2 regions of the Arthrobacter ginsengisoli genome follow, and region 2 is predicted to be linked to the other one. Evidence: riboswitches for the same ligand, from Rfam matches in the RefSeq annotation. Region 2 holds a riboswitch; the other holds the start of a gene.
What was found. A riboswitch is a leader RNA that binds a small molecule or an ion and turns the genes downstream of it on or off. The one in region 2 is predicted to bind S-adenosylmethionine.
Positions count from the first base shown of each region.

Region 1: linked by a shared signal. The riboswitch ahead of J2X01_RS11505 (aminotransferase class V-fold PLP-dependent enzyme) and the one ahead of J2X01_RS13905 (DUF1737 domain-containing protein) in region 2 are both predicted to bind S-adenosylmethionine.

Region 1 is NZ_JAVDVQ010000008.1:138,099-146,191, forward strand. It holds gene rsrA (mycothiol system anti-sigma-R factor) at 1-190, opposite strand, end outside; gene J2X01_RS11480 (sigma-70 family RNA polymerase sigma factor) at 187-1,065, opposite strand; gene J2X01_RS11485 (DoxX family protein) at 1,360-1,908, shown strand; gene aroA (3-phosphoshikimate 1-carboxyvinyltransferase) at 1,916-3,346, shown strand; gene rsgA (ribosome small subunit-dependent GTPase A) at 3,330-4,445, shown strand; gene hisN (histidinol-phosphatase) at 4,549-5,361, shown strand; SAM riboswitch class IV at 5,453-5,566, shown strand; gene J2X01_RS11505 (aminotransferase class V-fold PLP-dependent enzyme) at 5,601-7,022, shown strand; gene J2X01_RS11510 (class I SAM-dependent methyltransferase) at 7,118-7,876, shown strand; gene J2X01_RS11515 (Nramp family divalent metal transporter) at 8,038-8,093, shown strand, end outside.
Region 2 is NZ_JAVDVQ010000011.1:114,274-122,366, forward strand. It holds gene pabB (aminodeoxychorismate synthase component I) at 1-192, shown strand, start outside; gene cls (cardiolipin synthase) at 215-1,690, opposite strand; gene J2X01_RS13900 (aminodeoxychorismate lyase) at 1,784-2,740, shown strand; SAM riboswitch class IV at 2,825-2,939, shown strand; gene J2X01_RS13905 (DUF1737 domain-containing protein) at 3,034-3,261, shown strand; gene J2X01_RS13910 (rhodanese-like domain-containing protein) at 3,258-3,677, shown strand; gene J2X01_RS13915 (O-succinylhomoserine sulfhydrylase) at 3,678-4,886, shown strand; gene J2X01_RS13920 (NAD(P)/FAD-dependent oxidoreductase) at 4,919-6,106, opposite strand; gene J2X01_RS13925 (ferredoxin) at 6,109-6,294, opposite strand; gene J2X01_RS13930 (LysR family transcriptional regulator) at 6,442-7,407, shown strand; gene J2X01_RS13935 (glutamate--cysteine ligase) at 7,439-8,093, opposite strand, start outside.

The DNA.
Region 1 (8,093 bases), on a different contig from region 2:
CCGTGCAGGAACGCTTCACCATGACGCGGATGACACATTCGAGGTCGTACTGCTCAAAGCATTCCGGGCACCCGTCCAGGTGGTCCTTGATCTCGGCGATGTCATCGTGGGTGAGGGCACCGTCCAGGTACTCGTAGATACGTTGCATCCGGGCGTCGTCGCAGTCGCCCAGTCCCTGGCAGTCGCTCATTTCCTGTTCTCCTGTTTGTTGCTTCCGGCCGCCGCGGTGGCATCTGCGGCCCTGAATCCCCGCTCCGCGGCGTAGTCGGCGAGCATGTCCCGCAGCATCTTCCGGCCCCGGTGCAGCCGGGACATAACGGTTCCGATCGGGGTGTTCATGATGTCTGAGATTTCCTTGTACGCGAATCCCTCGACGTCCGCGAAGTACACCGCCAGCCGGAATTCCTCCGGGATGGCCTGCAGGGCGCGCTTCACGTCCGAATCCGGCAGGTGGTCCAGCGCCTCTGCCTCCGCCGACCGGAGGCCCGAGGAGGTGTGTGACTCTGCCCGGGCGAGCTGCCAGTCCTCGATGGTGTCCGAGTTCGACTGCAACGGCTCGCGCTGCCGCTTGCGGTAGAGGTTGATGTACGTGTTGGTCAGGATGCGGTACAGCCAGGCCTTCAGGTTGGTGCCCGGCTTGTACTGGTGAAAGGCCGAGAAAGCCTTCGTGTACGCCTCCTGGACCAGGTCCTCGGCATCGGCGGGATTCCGGGCCATCCGCATGGCTGCGGAGTACAACTGGTCCACATACTGCATGGCGTCGCGTTCGAACCGAACCCGGCGTTCCTCCGTGGTTTCCGTCGCAACATCCAGGGCCTGTCCGTCCACGAACGTTTCCCGGGCCGCGGGATCCAGCTCGGCGCCAGGCTCCGGGACAGGTTCTGAGAGTGCGCCGGCGGAGCCGGCAGCAGGTGACTTGGCGGGCGTGGCGCCGTTTCCGGCCACCTCGTGCGTGGCCGCAACGGCCGGATCCATGGTGCTCATTGCCTTCAAGTCTACTGTCACCTTCCGGCGGGCGCCCGTTGTTGCCGGCACGGTTCCGTCGTGCGGCGCCCCGCCCCACAGCGCCACCGGGTCTGCCGGGTCTTGCACGGTGAGCTTCAACGCGGTGTCCGTCGCGGGACTGTCCTTCACCAGAATCAAATCTCCGCCTTCCTGCGCCACGCCGGGGTATTCCGGCCATGCCGCTGAGTTCCAGCCCGCTGGGCGGGCTGGTCTGAGCCAAAATCCAGCCGCAAACAGACGGCTGGAACCTGTCTTTGATAACCCGGTCCAGCGGGCAAATATTCCGCAAAAGTGCAAGACTAGAACCGGTTCTCCCGCATTGATTCCGCGGTTCGTCCATCCAGGAGGAAATTCATGTCCGTTGTCCGCTTTCTCGCCCGGCCCATGCTCGCCTCCAGTTTCGTCCTTGCAGGCATAGACAAGCTGAAGAACGCGGATGACACTGCGACGCAGCTCTCCCCCCTGCTGCGGCACGCGGCTGAATCCCTGCCGTTCCAGACCAACGAGAAGGTCCTGGCCCGCGTTATCGGCGGAACCCAGGTCGGCGCCGGCGTGTTCTTCGCACTCGGCAAGTCGGCACGCCTCGCCGCCACCCTCCTGGCCGTCATCTCCGCGCTCAACAGCTATGTTGAATGGCGCAGCGCCGACATCAGCAGCAAGAACGCACGCGACGCCCGCCGCAAGCAGTTGCTCAAGAACGTCTCGCTGACCGGTGGCGTGCTGCTGGCCGCCGTCGACACGAACGGCCGGCCGAGCCTGGCCTGGCGCGCCGAGCACCTCGCCGCTGACGTCCGGAAAAACGCCGGCCACCTCAGGGCTGATGTCAGGAAAACCACGGGCAAGCAGCTGAAAAAGGCCGACAAAGCCGTGCGCAAAGCCGTAGACCACACCGTCGGAGCCTAAGACAGCAATGACAGGCACTACCCCCGCTGCAGCAGCCCGTTCCCTTCCGGCCGACAGCGCTCCGCTTTGGCGGGCGCCGTTCGCCGGACATCCCGTCGACGCAACGCTCACCGTGCCGGGGTCGAAGTCCCTGACCAACCGGTACCTCGTGCTGGCCGCCCTCGCCGACGGGCCCTCGCGGTTGCGCGCACCCCTGCATTCGCGTGATTCGGCACTGATGATCGAGGCACTGCGGCAGCTCGGGGCCATTATTACGGAAGTCCCGGGCGACGGCGCTTTCGGCCCCGACCTGGCCGTCACCCCGATCAGCCGGGACGCCCCCGGGGCGCGGTCCGGCGTCGATTGCGGGCTGGCCGGAACGGTGATGCGCTTCGTCCCGCCCGTCGCGGCCCTGCGCCGCGGAGTGACAATGTTCGACGGGGATCCGCACGCGCGCAAGCGCCCGATGGGCCCCGTCATCGACGCGCTGACCGGCCTGGGCGTCGCCGTCAGCGCGCCCGGCGGCGGGCCGGCGACCTCGCTGCCGTTCGCGGTCGACGGCACCGGCGAAGTGCGCGGCGGCCACCTCGTCATCGACGCCAGCGCCTCCTCGCAGTTTGTGTCCGCGCTGCTCCTGGCCGGAGCCCGCTTCACTGAGGGGCTGCACCTCGAGCACCGCAGCAAGGAGCGTCCCGGGAAGCCCGTCCCCAGCCTGGACCACATCAACATGACCGTCGCCGTGCTCCGCGGGGCCGGGGTGGCCGTGGACGATTCCCGGTCGGACCACTGGATCGTCGCTCCCGGGCCGATCCGCGCCTTCGACGTCAGGATCGAACAGGACCTCTCCAACGCGGGCCCCTTCCTCGCGGCGGCCCTGGCCACCCGCGGCACGGTCCGCATCCCCAACTGGCCGGCCGCGACCACGCAGGTCGGCGATCTGTGGCGCAGCATCCTCACCACCATGGGAGCCACCGTCACGCTCACGGACGGCACCCTGACCGTGACCGGCGGCCCCGAGATCAAGGGCGCCGACTTCGACGAGACCAGCGAACTCGCCCCCACGGTCGCCGCACTCTGCGCCCTCGCCACCGGCCCCTCGCGGCTTGGCGGCATCGCGCACCTCCGCGGACACGAGACGGACCGGCTGGCCGCCCTCGTGGCCGAGATCAACCGCCTGGGCGGCGACGCGGAGGAGACCGCGGACGGTCTCATCATCCGGCCCGCTCCGCTGCACGCCGGCGTCGTCCGCAGCTATGCCGACCACCGGATGGCCACCGCAGGTGCCATCCTGGGCCTGGCCGTTCCCGGCATCGAGGTCGAGGACATTGCCACCACGGCCAAGACGATGCCGGACTTCCCGCAGCTCTGGGAGTCCATGCTGGCCCAGGGCGCCCCCGCGGACTCCACTCCTGCCGGCTCCACTCCCACAGACAAGGACGCCGGTGGCACGCAGCACTGACTCCTGGGACGAATCCGATGTCCGGATCCGCCCCAACAAAAAGGGCTCCCGGCCCCGCACCAAGGACCGGCCCGCCTACGACGACGCTGTCACCGGGCGGATCATCACCGTGGACCGCGGACGCTACACCGCCGTCGTCGCCGAAGGCACCCCCGAGGAACGCAAAATCATCGCCGCCCGCGCCCGGGAACTGCGCCGCAACCCGGTGGTCTCCGGGGACTTCGTATCCCTTGTCGGCGACGTCACCGGGGAACCCGACACCCTGGCCCGGCTGGTTAAGATCCAGGACCGCAAGACCCTGCTGCGGCGCAGCGCCGACGACACGGACCCGATCGAACGCGCCGTCGTCGCGAACGCCGACCAGCTGGTGATTGTGGTGGCAGCTGCGAACCCGGAGCCGAGGACAGGGTTCATCGACCGCGCCCTCGTGGCCGCGTACGACGCCGGAATCGAACCGCTGTTGCTCGTCACCAAGGCCGACGTCAAGGATCCCGCGGAGCTCCTTGCCAACTACCAGCACCTCGCCTTTCCGGTGATCATCTCCAAGACGGCGGACTCCGAGGCCTCCGGCATCGATGCACGTTCCGACGACGGGCTCTCCGCCCGGCTGGACAAGGACGCCGTCTCCCAGCTCCGCGACTACCTCGACGGGAAGGTCACCGTCATGCTGGGCCATTCCGGCGTCGGCAAGTCCACCATGGTGAATGCGCTGACCGGCGCCGAGCGCGCCACCGGCGGCGTCAACGCCGTCACCGGCCGCGGGCGCCACACCTCCTCCTCGGCGCTGGCCCTTAAGGTCAACGATGCGCCCGCGGGCAGCTGGATCATCGACACCCCCGGCATTCGCTCCTTCGGCCTGGCCCATGTGGACCCCGACCGGATCCTGCACTCCTTTCCGGACCTCGAGCCCGGAACCGACGACTGCGAGCGGGGCTGCAAGCACGATTCCAGCGCCGTCAACTGCGGCGTGGACGCCTGGGTGGCCGCCGGCCATGCCGGCGAATCCGGGCCGGCCCGGCTTGGCTCACTGCGCCGGCTGCTCGGGACGGACCCGCGGATGGAAGCCCAGGACGTCAAGGAACTCGGCACCGTCTCCTGAGCGTGCCTTCCGGAGCGCTGCCCGGGGCCGCGCCGGGCAGCATCCGGCGGCGCAGCAACGTGGCCTCCCGCCCCGCCGTCCGCTTTGGCGGTAGTTTGGAACCATGAGTCAACCCGCTTCGAGCTACAACGATGACCTGCGCCTTGCCCATGTCCTGGCAGATTCCGTAGATTCCCAGACCATGAGCCGCTTCAAGGCGCTCGACCTTCGGATCGAGACGAAGCCGGACCTGACCCCGGTGACGGACGCCGACAAGTCAGCCGAGGAAGCCATCCGCGGCCAGCTGTCCCGCTCCCGGCCGCGCGACGCCGTCCTCGGGGAGGAGTTTGGCAGTTCCGGCCACGGCTCGCGCCGCTGGATCATCGACCCGATCGACGGGACCAAGAACTTCGTCCGCGGCGTCCCCGTCTGGGCCACCCTGATCGCCCTCGTCGACGAGGGCGAGCCGGTCGTTGGCGTCGTGAGCGCCCCGGCACTGGGCAAACGCTGGTGGGCCGCCAAGGGCGCCGGAGCCTATATGGGCCGGTCGCTGGCGGCCGCCACCCGGTTGAAGGTCTCCAACGTCTCCCAGCTCTCGGACGCCTCGTTGTCCTACTCCAGCCTCGGCGGATGGAAGCAGCGCGGCAACCTCGATGAATTCCTCGGCCTCACCGAGGAGGTCTGGCGCACGCGGGCCTACGGCGACTTCTGGTCCTACTGCCTGGTGGCCGAAGGCGCCGTCGACATCGCCTGCGAGCCCGAACTGAACCTCTACGATATGGCCGCGCTGGTCCCGATCGTGACGGAGGCCGGCGGACGCTTCACCTCGCTCGAAGGCGAAGACGGCCCCTTCGGCGGCAACGCCCTCGCCACCAACTCCATCCTGCACTCGGAGGTCCTCAAGCGCCTCAACCCGGGTCTGGACGACCTGCTGTAGCAACGGCTCCCGGCGGCGGCTGCGTAACAAACAGCTTCATATTCGGCCCGCACCTTCCCGCCGGAACGGGGAATGTCCTAGGCTCGAAAAAGGTCACGAGTGCCAGCGCGAAACCCCGGTTTGCTGGCCGGCAACCCTCCATTCGCGGTGGGGTGCCCCGGGTGACGACCTGGCCGGTCCGGAATGGACCCGGCAAGCGCGGATCCCCGGTATGTGGGGTCCTTTTCAAGCGAGGTCCCATGACAACTGTCACTTTTCCTGCCACTGCCGGCGCCGGTTCTGATGCCCGGTTCGCCGTCGCCCGCCGGCCACTGGCCGCGGTGACCGGTGCCGAGATCCAGGCACCGCTCATTCAGGGCGGCAACGTCCGGTACGCCAACCTGGACTATGGCGCCTCGGCCCCGGCCCTGTCCGTGGTCTCGGCCTATCTCAACGAGATCCTGCCGTACTATGCGAGCGTCCACCGCGGCGCCGGCTATGCCTCGCAGATCAGCACCTCGGTGTACGAGAACGCCCGCACGATTGTCCGCGATTTCGTGGGCGGCCGCCCGGACGATGCCGTGATCTTCACCCGGAACACCACCGATTCCCTGAACCTGCTGGCCGGCTGCCTGCCCAAAGCCGACGGCGTGCACACCGGTGAGGTGCTCTACCTCGACATCGAACACCACGCCAACCTGCTGCCGTGGCAGCAGGTGCCGCACCGCAGTGTCATCGCCGCCGCCACGCTCGCCGGCACACTGGAACTGCTCCGGAAGGAACTCGCCTATGGCGGCGTCAGCCTGCTGGCCGTCACCGGGGCTTCCAACGTCACCGGCGAGATCCTGCCGATCCGGGCACTGGCCGCCCTGGCGCACGAATATGGCGCCCGGATCGTCGTCGACGCCGCGCAGCTTGCCCCGCACCGGCGGATCGACATCGCCGCGGACGACGTCGACTATCTCGCCTTTTCGGGGCACAAGCTCTACGCACCCTTCGGCGCCGGTGTGCTGATCGGCCGTCCCGACTGGCTCGACGCCGGCACACCGCACCTGGCCGGCGGCGGAGCCGTGCAGGACGCCCGGGTCGATGCGGTCAGCTGGACCACCGGTCCGGCCCGGCACGAGGGCGGCTCCCCGAATGTCCTCGGCGCAGCCACGCTGGCCCGCGCCACGCAGGTGATCGCCGATCTGGACGTGGAACAGTGGCACGCGCACGAAAACGCCATCCGGTCCTTCCTCGTCGAAGGCCTCAGCCGGCTCGACGGCGTCAGGGTCCACCAGATCTTCTCGGACAGCGCTTCCTTCGATGCACCCGCGGGCACCGGGACGATCGGCGTCGTCAACTTCTCGCTCGAAGGCTACGACGCCGGCCTCGTGGCGGCGTACCTGTCGGCAGAACACGGCATCGGACTGCGTGACGGCCGCTTCTGCGCGCACCCCCTGCTCCGGCGGCTCGGTCTGCCGGCCGGCTCGCTCCGGGCCAGCTTCGGCCTGGGTTCCCGGCTGGAGGACGCCGAGCGGCTGCTCGCCGGGATCCGGGAACTGCGCCAGACCGGCCTCGGTTGGGACTACGTGGTGGATGCCGGACGTTGGGTGCCGGCCAACGACACCCGCAGCTACCCGCACTGGGCGCCCAACACACCGGGCACCGCCGGCGCCGCCCCCTGCACGCTGGACTGACAGGGCGGCGGCTGCACGACCCTTGGAAACACCGACCGTGCCGCGTGCGGTAAATTCGAGAGGTACCCATCCGGACCTGCCGAAGGAGATCACACGTGGCACGCGGCGGCCCCAAACTGTACCAGGAGCGGCGCCGGGAACTTGGGCAGAGCTTCCAGGACGGCGGGGAACACTACGAACGCGTCCGCCCGGGCTACCTGGGCGACTCAGCCGACTGGCTGATCCCCGCCGGCGCGAAGGACGCCGCGGATCTCGGCGCGGGAACCGGGAAGTTCACCGCGCTGCTGCTTGAGCGCGGCCTGCACACGGTGGCGGTGGATCCGTCCGCCGACATGCTGGCACAGCTGCGCCGGGCACTTCCCGGCGTCGCCGCCGTCGAGGGCTCAGCCGAGCAGAGCGGGCTGCCCGCCGCGGCTTTCGACCTGGTCACCGTCGCCCAGGCCTGGCACTGGTGCGATCCCCTCCTGGCCAGCACGGAGATCGCCAGGATCCTCCGCCCCCACGGTGTCCTGGGGCTGATCTGGAACCAGCTGGACACGTCCGTCCCCTGGGTGCACCGGCTGTCGCGCATCATGCATGCCGGCGATGTGCACAAGCCGCATTTCAAACCGCCGCTGGGTCCGGAATTCACCGGCCTGGAGAGCCACCTCACCCGCTGGGAAGATCCGCTGCGCACCGCAGACATCATGGAGCTGACGAAGTCCCGCAGCTACTACCTGGCTGCCAGCGAGGAAACCCGCGCCAAGGTGCTTGGCAACCTCGACTGGTACCTGCACGGGCATCTGGGCCACCATCCCGGCGAGATCCTCCCGCTTCCGTACCTGACGCAGAGCTGGCGCGCCGTCCGCGCCTGAGACCGCCGCAGTCCGTGACGGCGACCTTGCCGCGGGGGCACTCTGGCCTAAAGTTTCGGCATGCCTAATAATTGATTGTAGGCAAGCAAAGACCGGTGCCAGCGGCAACCTGCCGCCACCATCGCGTCTTTGCCGACACTTACGATCACCAGGGAGCCCCCGTGCTGGACGTAACAGGACACCAACCGCAGGCCCCGGCAGCGCCCGCGCGGCGGAA
Region 2 (8,093 bases):
GGCGCGACAGATCTCGCCGTCGCCATCCGGACCCTCGTTCTCACCGAACTGGCCGGAGGCGGCACCGGGCTCAGCCTCGGCGTCGGCGGCGCGATCACGGCGGATTCCTCGCCGCAGGAGGAGTACGAGGAGATCCGGACCAAGGCCTTCGGTGTCCTCTCCGCCCTCGGCGCGGAGTTCCCGACCGGCTGACACCGGCACGCCGTCCCGGTGGCTACTGCAGGGTGGCCGTCAGCCGCGCGACGTTGTCCACGTATTTGACGCCCATCGGCCGCTTCATCCAGTCATCGAGCGTCAGTTCGCGCGAAATGCCCCGGTAGGTGTCCTCCACGGCGCTGATCCGTTCCACGATGTCCTCACCGAGGAGCATCACCGAGACCTCCAGGTTCAGCGAGAAGGAGCGCATGTCCATGTTGCTGGAGCCCAGCACGGCCACCTCGTTGTCGATCGTGAAGTGCTTGGCGTGCAGCACGAACGGGGCCTTGTACAGGTAGATCCGCACCCCGGCCTCCAGCAGCGCCTCGTAGTAGGACTGCTGGGCGTGGTGGACCAGGAACTGGTCGCCCTTTTCCGAGACAAAGAGTTCGACGTCGACGCCGCGCTGCGCCGCCGTCGTCACCGCATACAGCAGCGAATCATCCGGGACGAAGTAGGGGCTGCAGATCGAGAGCTTGTGCTGCGCCGAGTAGATGAGCGTGTTGAAGAGCCGCAGGTTGTTTTCGGTGATGAAGCCGGGGCCGCTGGGCACCACCTGGGCCGTGACGCTGCCGGCGTGCAGCTCGGGCCGGTGCGCCAGCTGGTCCTCCAGCGATTCGTCGGTCTCGCCGAGCCAGTCGGTGGCGAACACGACGTTGAGTGTGGTGACGATCGGCCCGCGCAGGCAGGCCATCAGCTCGACCCATTCCCGGCCGATCTTGCGGTGCCGCGGGTTGTTGTAGGAGGGCTCGATCAGGTTCTGCGAACCGGTGAACGCGACCTCGCCGTCGATCACCATGATCTTGCGGTGGTTGCGCAGGTCCGGCCGGCGCCACTGCCCCTGCAGCGGGTTCAGCGGCAGCATCGGCCGCCAACGGATCTTGCCGGCCTTAAGCCGGGCGATCAGCTTGCGGTAGCCCTTGATGCGCAGGGTCCCCAGGTGGTCGAACAGGAGGCGGACTTCGACGCCGCGCTCGGCGGCCTCTTCCATCGCGGTCAACAGATCGTCCGTGATGTGGTCCGAACTCAGGATGTAGAACTCGGCGTTGACGAAGGACTCGGCCTCACGGACGGCGGCGGCCATTGCCTTGATCGAGTCCGGGTAGCCGGGCAGGAGCTCGACGTGGTTGCCGTCCACCATCGGCAGCGAGCCCAGGGTCTTGTTCAGCTCGGCCGCGGAGGCCACCCATTCCGGGCCGTCGTAGCGGCTTTCCACCATCGCCAGTTCGGAGGTGCCGGCGCGCACCCGGGTGTTGACGGCGTCCTGCTGCGCCCGCCGCTTGCGGGAGAGCCGGAAGTTGCCAAACAGCAGGAACAGGACCAGGCCCAGGGCCGGGACGAAGAAGATGATCAAAAGCCAGGCCATGGCGGTGGTGGGGCGGCGGTTTCCGGGGATGATGCCGAGGGCCAGCACACGGATCGCGAGGTCAACCACGGTCAGAATCAGGATCACCCAGGACGGAAGCGATTCCGCCAGCGAAAATGGCCACAGCACAGGCGAACCCCTCAAGCTCCAGACCCGCGGAACAGTTCCGGAACGGGCACCCGTCAAATCCTAACCCGCGGCACGCCGCACTAAGCTGAAGCCATGACTTCTCCTGCCGCCGCGCCCGTACCGGTGCTGGTCTTCCTCGATCCCGCCTTCCACGACGGCCGGCTGGCCGACGCCACCAAGCCGCAGCTGATGGCGACGGACCAGGGTGCCACCCGCGGGGACGGTGTCTTCGAATCGCTGCTGGCCGTGGGCGGGAGCCCCCGCAAGCTCCAGGCGCACCTGAACCGGCTGGCCGGGTCCGCCCGGCTGCTGGAACTGGACATCCCGGCGGAGGAAGCCTGGCGCCGGGCGATCACGACGGCGGTCAGCGAATACCGGCGCGGGCACGTGCCGGGCGCCGCGACCAGCGATGACGACGAGCTCGTCGTCAAGCTCCTCGTGACCCGTGGCGTGGAAGGGGCGGCCACACCCACCTGCTGGGTCCAGGCCTCGGCCCCCGGACCGGCCGGCAGGCGGCAGCGCGAAACGGGAGTCGACGTCATCCTGCTGGACCGCGGCTACGACAGCGAAGTCGGGGAACGGGCCCCGTGGCTGCTGATGGGCGCCAAGACACTCTCCTATGCCGTCAACATGGCCGCACTCCGCTACGCGCATGCCCAGGGCGCAGACGACGTCATCTTCACCTCCGCGGACGGCCGCGTGCTGGAGGGCCCGACGTCGACCGTTTTGCTCGCGCACCTGGAGACGTCCGACGACGGGAGCGGCGGGGTCCGTACTGTTCGGCGGCTCATTACCCCCCAGCTCGACAGCGGGATCCTGCCCGGCACCTCGCAGGGTGCCCTGTTCGCCGCGGCCAAGGCCGCCGGCTGGGAGCTGGGCTACGGCCCGCTGGAGCCCCGGGACCTGTACGACGCCGACGCGGTCTGGCTGATCTCCAGCATCCGGCTGCTGGCGCCCGTCAATCACATCGACGGCAAGGAGATCGGCACCCCGGAGCTGCGCCGGCAACTCACGGCGGAGCTCAACGCGCTCTACGCCACGATCGAGTAACCACCCGCGTTGCCTGGCGGAGCGTTACTTAGCATGACGGCTGCTGCTCTGCGGGCCGGCGTCCCAGGTGTTACGTTTTTTGTGAGTAATGAGACCCGGCGCCAAGCCCTGACTGGCCGGTCGGCAACCCTCCCTTTCGCGGCGGGGTGCCTCAGGTGAATACTCGGCATATCGACCATTCGAGCTGCAAGCGTGAAAGAAGGAGATCCGTCGTGCCTGACGCGTCCGCCCCCGCTGTCCCCGTTACAGCGCCAGTCCCGTCCCTCGTAACCCCCGGTGCCGCCGAGGAGAAACTGGCGTACCGCCTGTTCACCGGCCCCGATGACCGCGCCTTCTGCGAGCGCGTCTCGGCCGCCCTGGCCGACGGCTATGTGCTGCACGGCAGCCCGGCCGCGACGTTCAACGGCAGCAGCGTCATCGTGTCCCAGGCCGTTGTCCTGCCGGCAGCCATCGCCAGCGCCGATGCCGCCGTCGCTAACGCAGTGGATGACCTTGAGTTCGACGGCGAGGGCCACGCGTGAGCTACGCCGGGGACCTCAGCCCGCACGAGGCCTGGGCGAAGCTTGCGGAGGGCGCCATCCTGGTGGACGTCCGCACCGAGGGCGAATGGGCCCACATCGGCATCCCGGACACCACATCCGCGGGCGGCAAGCGGAACGATCCGCTCTTCATCCAGTGGAATCTTGCCGGCGGCATCCCCAACGCGCGGTTCGTTGAACAGCTGAAACTCCAAGTCCCCGAAGGGGACGGCACCGAGCTGGTGTTCCTGTGCCGTTCGGGCGCAAGGTCCATCGCCGCAGCGACCGCCGCGACGGAGGCCGGATTCACCTCCTTCAACGTCCTGGAAGGCTTTGAAGGCGAACCGGACCGGTACGGCGAACGCACTGTCAACGGGTGGAAGAACCGCGGCCTGCCCGCCAACCCCGGGAAGCACTAAGTGGGCTTCAACCCTGACGCCGCCGGCTGGGGCGCCGACACCCAGGCGGTCCGCGGCGGGCTGGACCGCACCGGCTTCCAGGAAACGTCCGAGCCGATCTTCCTGAACTCCGGTTTCGTGTACGAATCCGCGGCCGCCGCGGAGCGCGCCTTCACCGGCGAGGACGAGCGGTTCGTGTACTCCCGCTACGGCAACCCCTCGGTGGCCACTTTCCAGGAACGGCTCCGGCTGCTCGAAGGCACCGAGGCCTGCTTTGCGACCGCCTCAGGCATGTCCGCGGTCTTCACCGCGCTCGGCGCCCTGCTGGCCGCCGGCGACCGGGTGGTCGCGGCCCGTTCGCTGTTCGGTTCGTGCTTCGTAATCCTCAACGAGATCCTTCCCCGCTGGGGTGTGGAGACGGTCTTCGTGGACGGCCCGGACCTGGCGCAGTGGCGGTCTGCGCTCTCGGAACCGACGACGGCAGTCTTCTTCGAGTCGCCGTCGAACCCGATGCAGGAAATCGTGGACGTCGCGGCCGTGAGCGAACTGGCGCACGCGGCCGGGGCGAGCGTCGTCGTCGACAATGTCTTTGCCACTCCCCTGCTGCAGCGCTGCGGGGAGCTCGGCGCGGATGTGATCGTGTATTCCGGGACCAAACACATCGACGGCCAGGGCCGCGTGCTCGGCGGCGCGATCCTGGGCACCAGGGAGTTCATCGAGGGCCCGGTCAAGCAGCTTATGCGACACACCGGCCCCGCGCTCTCGGCCTTCAACGCGTGGGTGCTGACCAAGGGGCTGGAGACCATGGCCCTGCGGGTGAACCACGCCTCCGCCTCGGCGCTGCGGCTGGCCGAATGGCTCGAGGAACAGCCCGCGGTCAACTGGGTCAAGTACCCGCTGCTGCGCTCCCATCCGCAGTTCGAGCTGGCCGCCCGGCAGATGAAGGCCGGCGGCACGGTGCTGACCTTCGAGCTGTCCCCGTCCGCCGGGCGTTCCGCGAAAGAGGCCGCCTTTGCGCTGCTGGATGCGCTGCGGATCATTGACATCTCCAACAATCTGGGTGATACGAAGTCCCTCATCACCCACCCCGCGACCACGACGCACCGCGCCATGGGCCCGGAGGGCCGGGCGGCGATCGGGCTGAGCGACGGCGTGGTGCGTCTCTCCGTGGGCCTGGAGGACCTCGATGATTTGATCCGCGACCTCGACCAGTCGCTCAAACAGGTCTAAGGCGGCCGGCGCCATTCCCCCTCCCGCTGACGTCAGGCAGCGGGCGATGCCAGTGCGGCAGCGGATTCGCTCAGACGCCGCAGCTTAGGAATTGGGATCCGTTTGTTGACCGCGACGGCGGTGCCCGAACCGTCCCGGTGGGACCAGCGCATGATGGCAGGTCCGTGGCGGGGATCGCCGTCGAGGAATTCGGGTGCACCGGCCAGGGGCAGGAAACCGCTCGCCTTCAGGCTGAGCCCGAACTGTTCGGTCCAGAAGTAGGGCTGGAAGTCCAGCTGCGGCGCGTCATCGCCCCGCACCAGCGCCAGCGCCGCGGCCTTGCTCTGCTCGATGGCGCTGGTCCACAGCGGAACACGGTGCAGGCCGCGCCTGGTCGGGAACGCGGCCACATCCCCCGCGGCGATGATGTCGGGCCGGACCCGCCCGCGGCTGTCGACTTCGAGCCGGCCGTTGGCCAGCAGACCGCTTGAGGCCAGCCACTCGATGTTGGGGGCATCCCCGACAGCACTGACCACGAGTTGGGCCGCGATGGTTGAACCGTCGGCGAGCACAACCAGCGTCTGCCCGCCGGCCGTGAGTCCACCGGTACTGCGCAGTTCGACCGCGTGGGACGGCGCCAGCCTGAGCCCCTGGCCGCGGGCAGCGGCCAGGAATACGTCGGACAGGTACGGACCCAGCGCTTTGGTCAGCGGACGATCACGCGCCACGAGGGTCACCTCGCAGCCCACGGACAGGCAGCCGGAGGCAATCTCCATCCCCAGGGCACCGCCGCCAATGACGACGACGGACGGCTTATGCACCAGCCGGCGGCGCAGCGCCAGCGCATCCTCAAGGTTGCGCAGTGTCAGTTCGTCGGCGCAGGGGTTGGCATTTGCGCCGCTGCCCAGGCGGCGTGCCCGGGAGCCGGTGGCGATGACCACGGCGTCGAACGGGAGGCCGCTGCCGTCCTCGAGGTGCACCACCTTCCGGTCGGCATCGAGCCGAGTCGCGCTGAGGCCCAGCATCTCCTGCGCCTCGTGGGTCGATGCAGGCAGCTGATGGGAGGTCATGTCTTCGGGGTCCAGGAGGGCAGCCTTGGACAGGGCGGGACGACTGTACGGCGCATGGTGCTCATCGCCGACGATGGTCAGTTCGCCGTCGAAACCGGCTGCCCGCAGGGAGTCGCCCGCGGTGAGCCCGGCGATGCCATTTCCGACGACGACGATGCGTTTCAGCCGCATGGTCACACCAGCCGCAGCGCGGCAACCGGGCAGACGCGAACCGCGGCCTTCGCCGGTTCAAGATCGTCACCGACCGTCTCGATGTCCAGCACCAGTTCGCCCTGGTCGTCGAGGTGCATCAGCTGTGGTGCGGCTTCCTCGCAGAGCCCGTGGCCTTCGCAGCGCGGTCGATCTAGGACAATCTTCATGGCTTTCTCCTTTGAATACTGAATGCAGCGGGTGGCGGGGGTCACAACCAGGGTGTAAACGAGTTTTCCAGCAGGCGGGACGTTCGACAAATGAATAATGCTCATCGTTCATATGCACCGCATGAATGAATTGCTAAACTGCGAGTTATGCCTAGCAACGAGGAAGGGTCGGGGATGGACGGTGAGTTGGCCCGGCTGGCTTCAGTCGACCTCAACCTGCTGGTGCCGCTCCTGGCGCTGCTGGACGAGCGGTCGGTGACGAACGCGGCGAGCCGGATCGGCTTGTCGCAGCCGGCCATGAGCCACGGGCTGACGCGCATGCGGCGCATGTTCAATGACGAACTCCTCGTGCGGCAGGGGCGCGGAATGGTCCTGACGCCGCGTGCCGCGGAGCTCCTGCCGGCCTTGCGGCAGACGCTCACGCAGACGGCCCGGCTCGTCAATGCCGCGCCGTTTGACCCCGCAACCGACAGCCGGCTGATCACCGTGGCGATGACGAACAGCACCGCGTTCGTCATCGGCAGCACCATCACCCGGCTGCTGGCGGAGCGTGCGCCGAACACGGTCCTGCGGTTGCGCACTACGTCCTCCGCGACCATCGCGGTGTTTGCCGAGGATGCGGCGGACGTCATCCTGCTTCCCGAGACGTTCGCTACGCCGCACCCGCGCGAGCGCCTGTACGACGACCGCTGGGTCGTCGTCACGTCGTGGGACTCACCGCGGGATGCCAATGCGCTGGAGCTGCTGGAAATCGTACCTCACGTGGTTCTGGACGCGTCCCCGGAACGTTTGCGGCCGTATGAGATCCTCGACCAACACAAGGTGCCGTACACGGTCGGCCAGCGCGTGTCCGACTACCTGTTCATTCCGCACCTGATCGCCCGGGCGGGCGGGGTGGCGGTCCACCGGTATCAGGTCGGCTTGGAATTCGAGGGCCGCTTCGACCTGCGGATGGAGGAGTTTCCCTTCCCGATCCAGACCCTGGGCATCGACATGGTCTGGAACCCGTGGCTCGCGGAGGATCCGTTCAAGGACTGGCTGCGCGGGATCCTGGTGGAGGCCGCCGTTCCGCTGCGGGCCCGATATGGTCCGCCGGCGGTTCCGGCGGCGTAGTCAATTCAGTTGCCGCATGGTGCTGTGAGGCTCAGCCGCGGCGGACCCGACCCAGCAGCGGGACCTCCTGAGCCGGGTTCCCGGTGGCGCCCCCCCGCGTGGTCACTTCGACGGCCTCTTCGACGACGGCGGCCAGCCCGCCCGACCGGAACGGCCCCCGCTGCAGCTGCGAGCCGGTGCCCTCCGCCAGGATCCTGTCGACGCCCTCCCGCACCAGCTCCAGCTCGCCCTGCTCCTGAAGCACGGGGGCCACGAAGTCCACCAGGGCATGGACCACATCGGCGGCCGGGGCAGGGGTGAAGGTTCCGAAGTCCAGCAGCTCCCCGCGCAGTCCGCAGTTGCTGGCCTGCCAGGCGGCCATCCGCAGCAGCAGCGTGGGCACGGGGGCGGGGTCGACGCCGTCGTCCCATTCCCGCGACGCCGATTCGACCAGGGCGCGCACGATTACGGCGATCAGGGCCGCGTCCTCGGCCCGCAGGCAGACGTCTGCAACCCTGACCTCCACGGTGGGATGGAGCCTGGCCAGCCGGGCATCGAAATAGACCATCCCCTCATCCATCAGGACGCCGCTTTCCACCAACCTGGTCACCAGCCGCCGGTAGACCGGCAGGCTGCCGAAGATCATGGTGGGACCCGAACCGGGCCAGCGGTTCCACGCCTGGGTGCGGTAGCTTTCGAATCCGGTC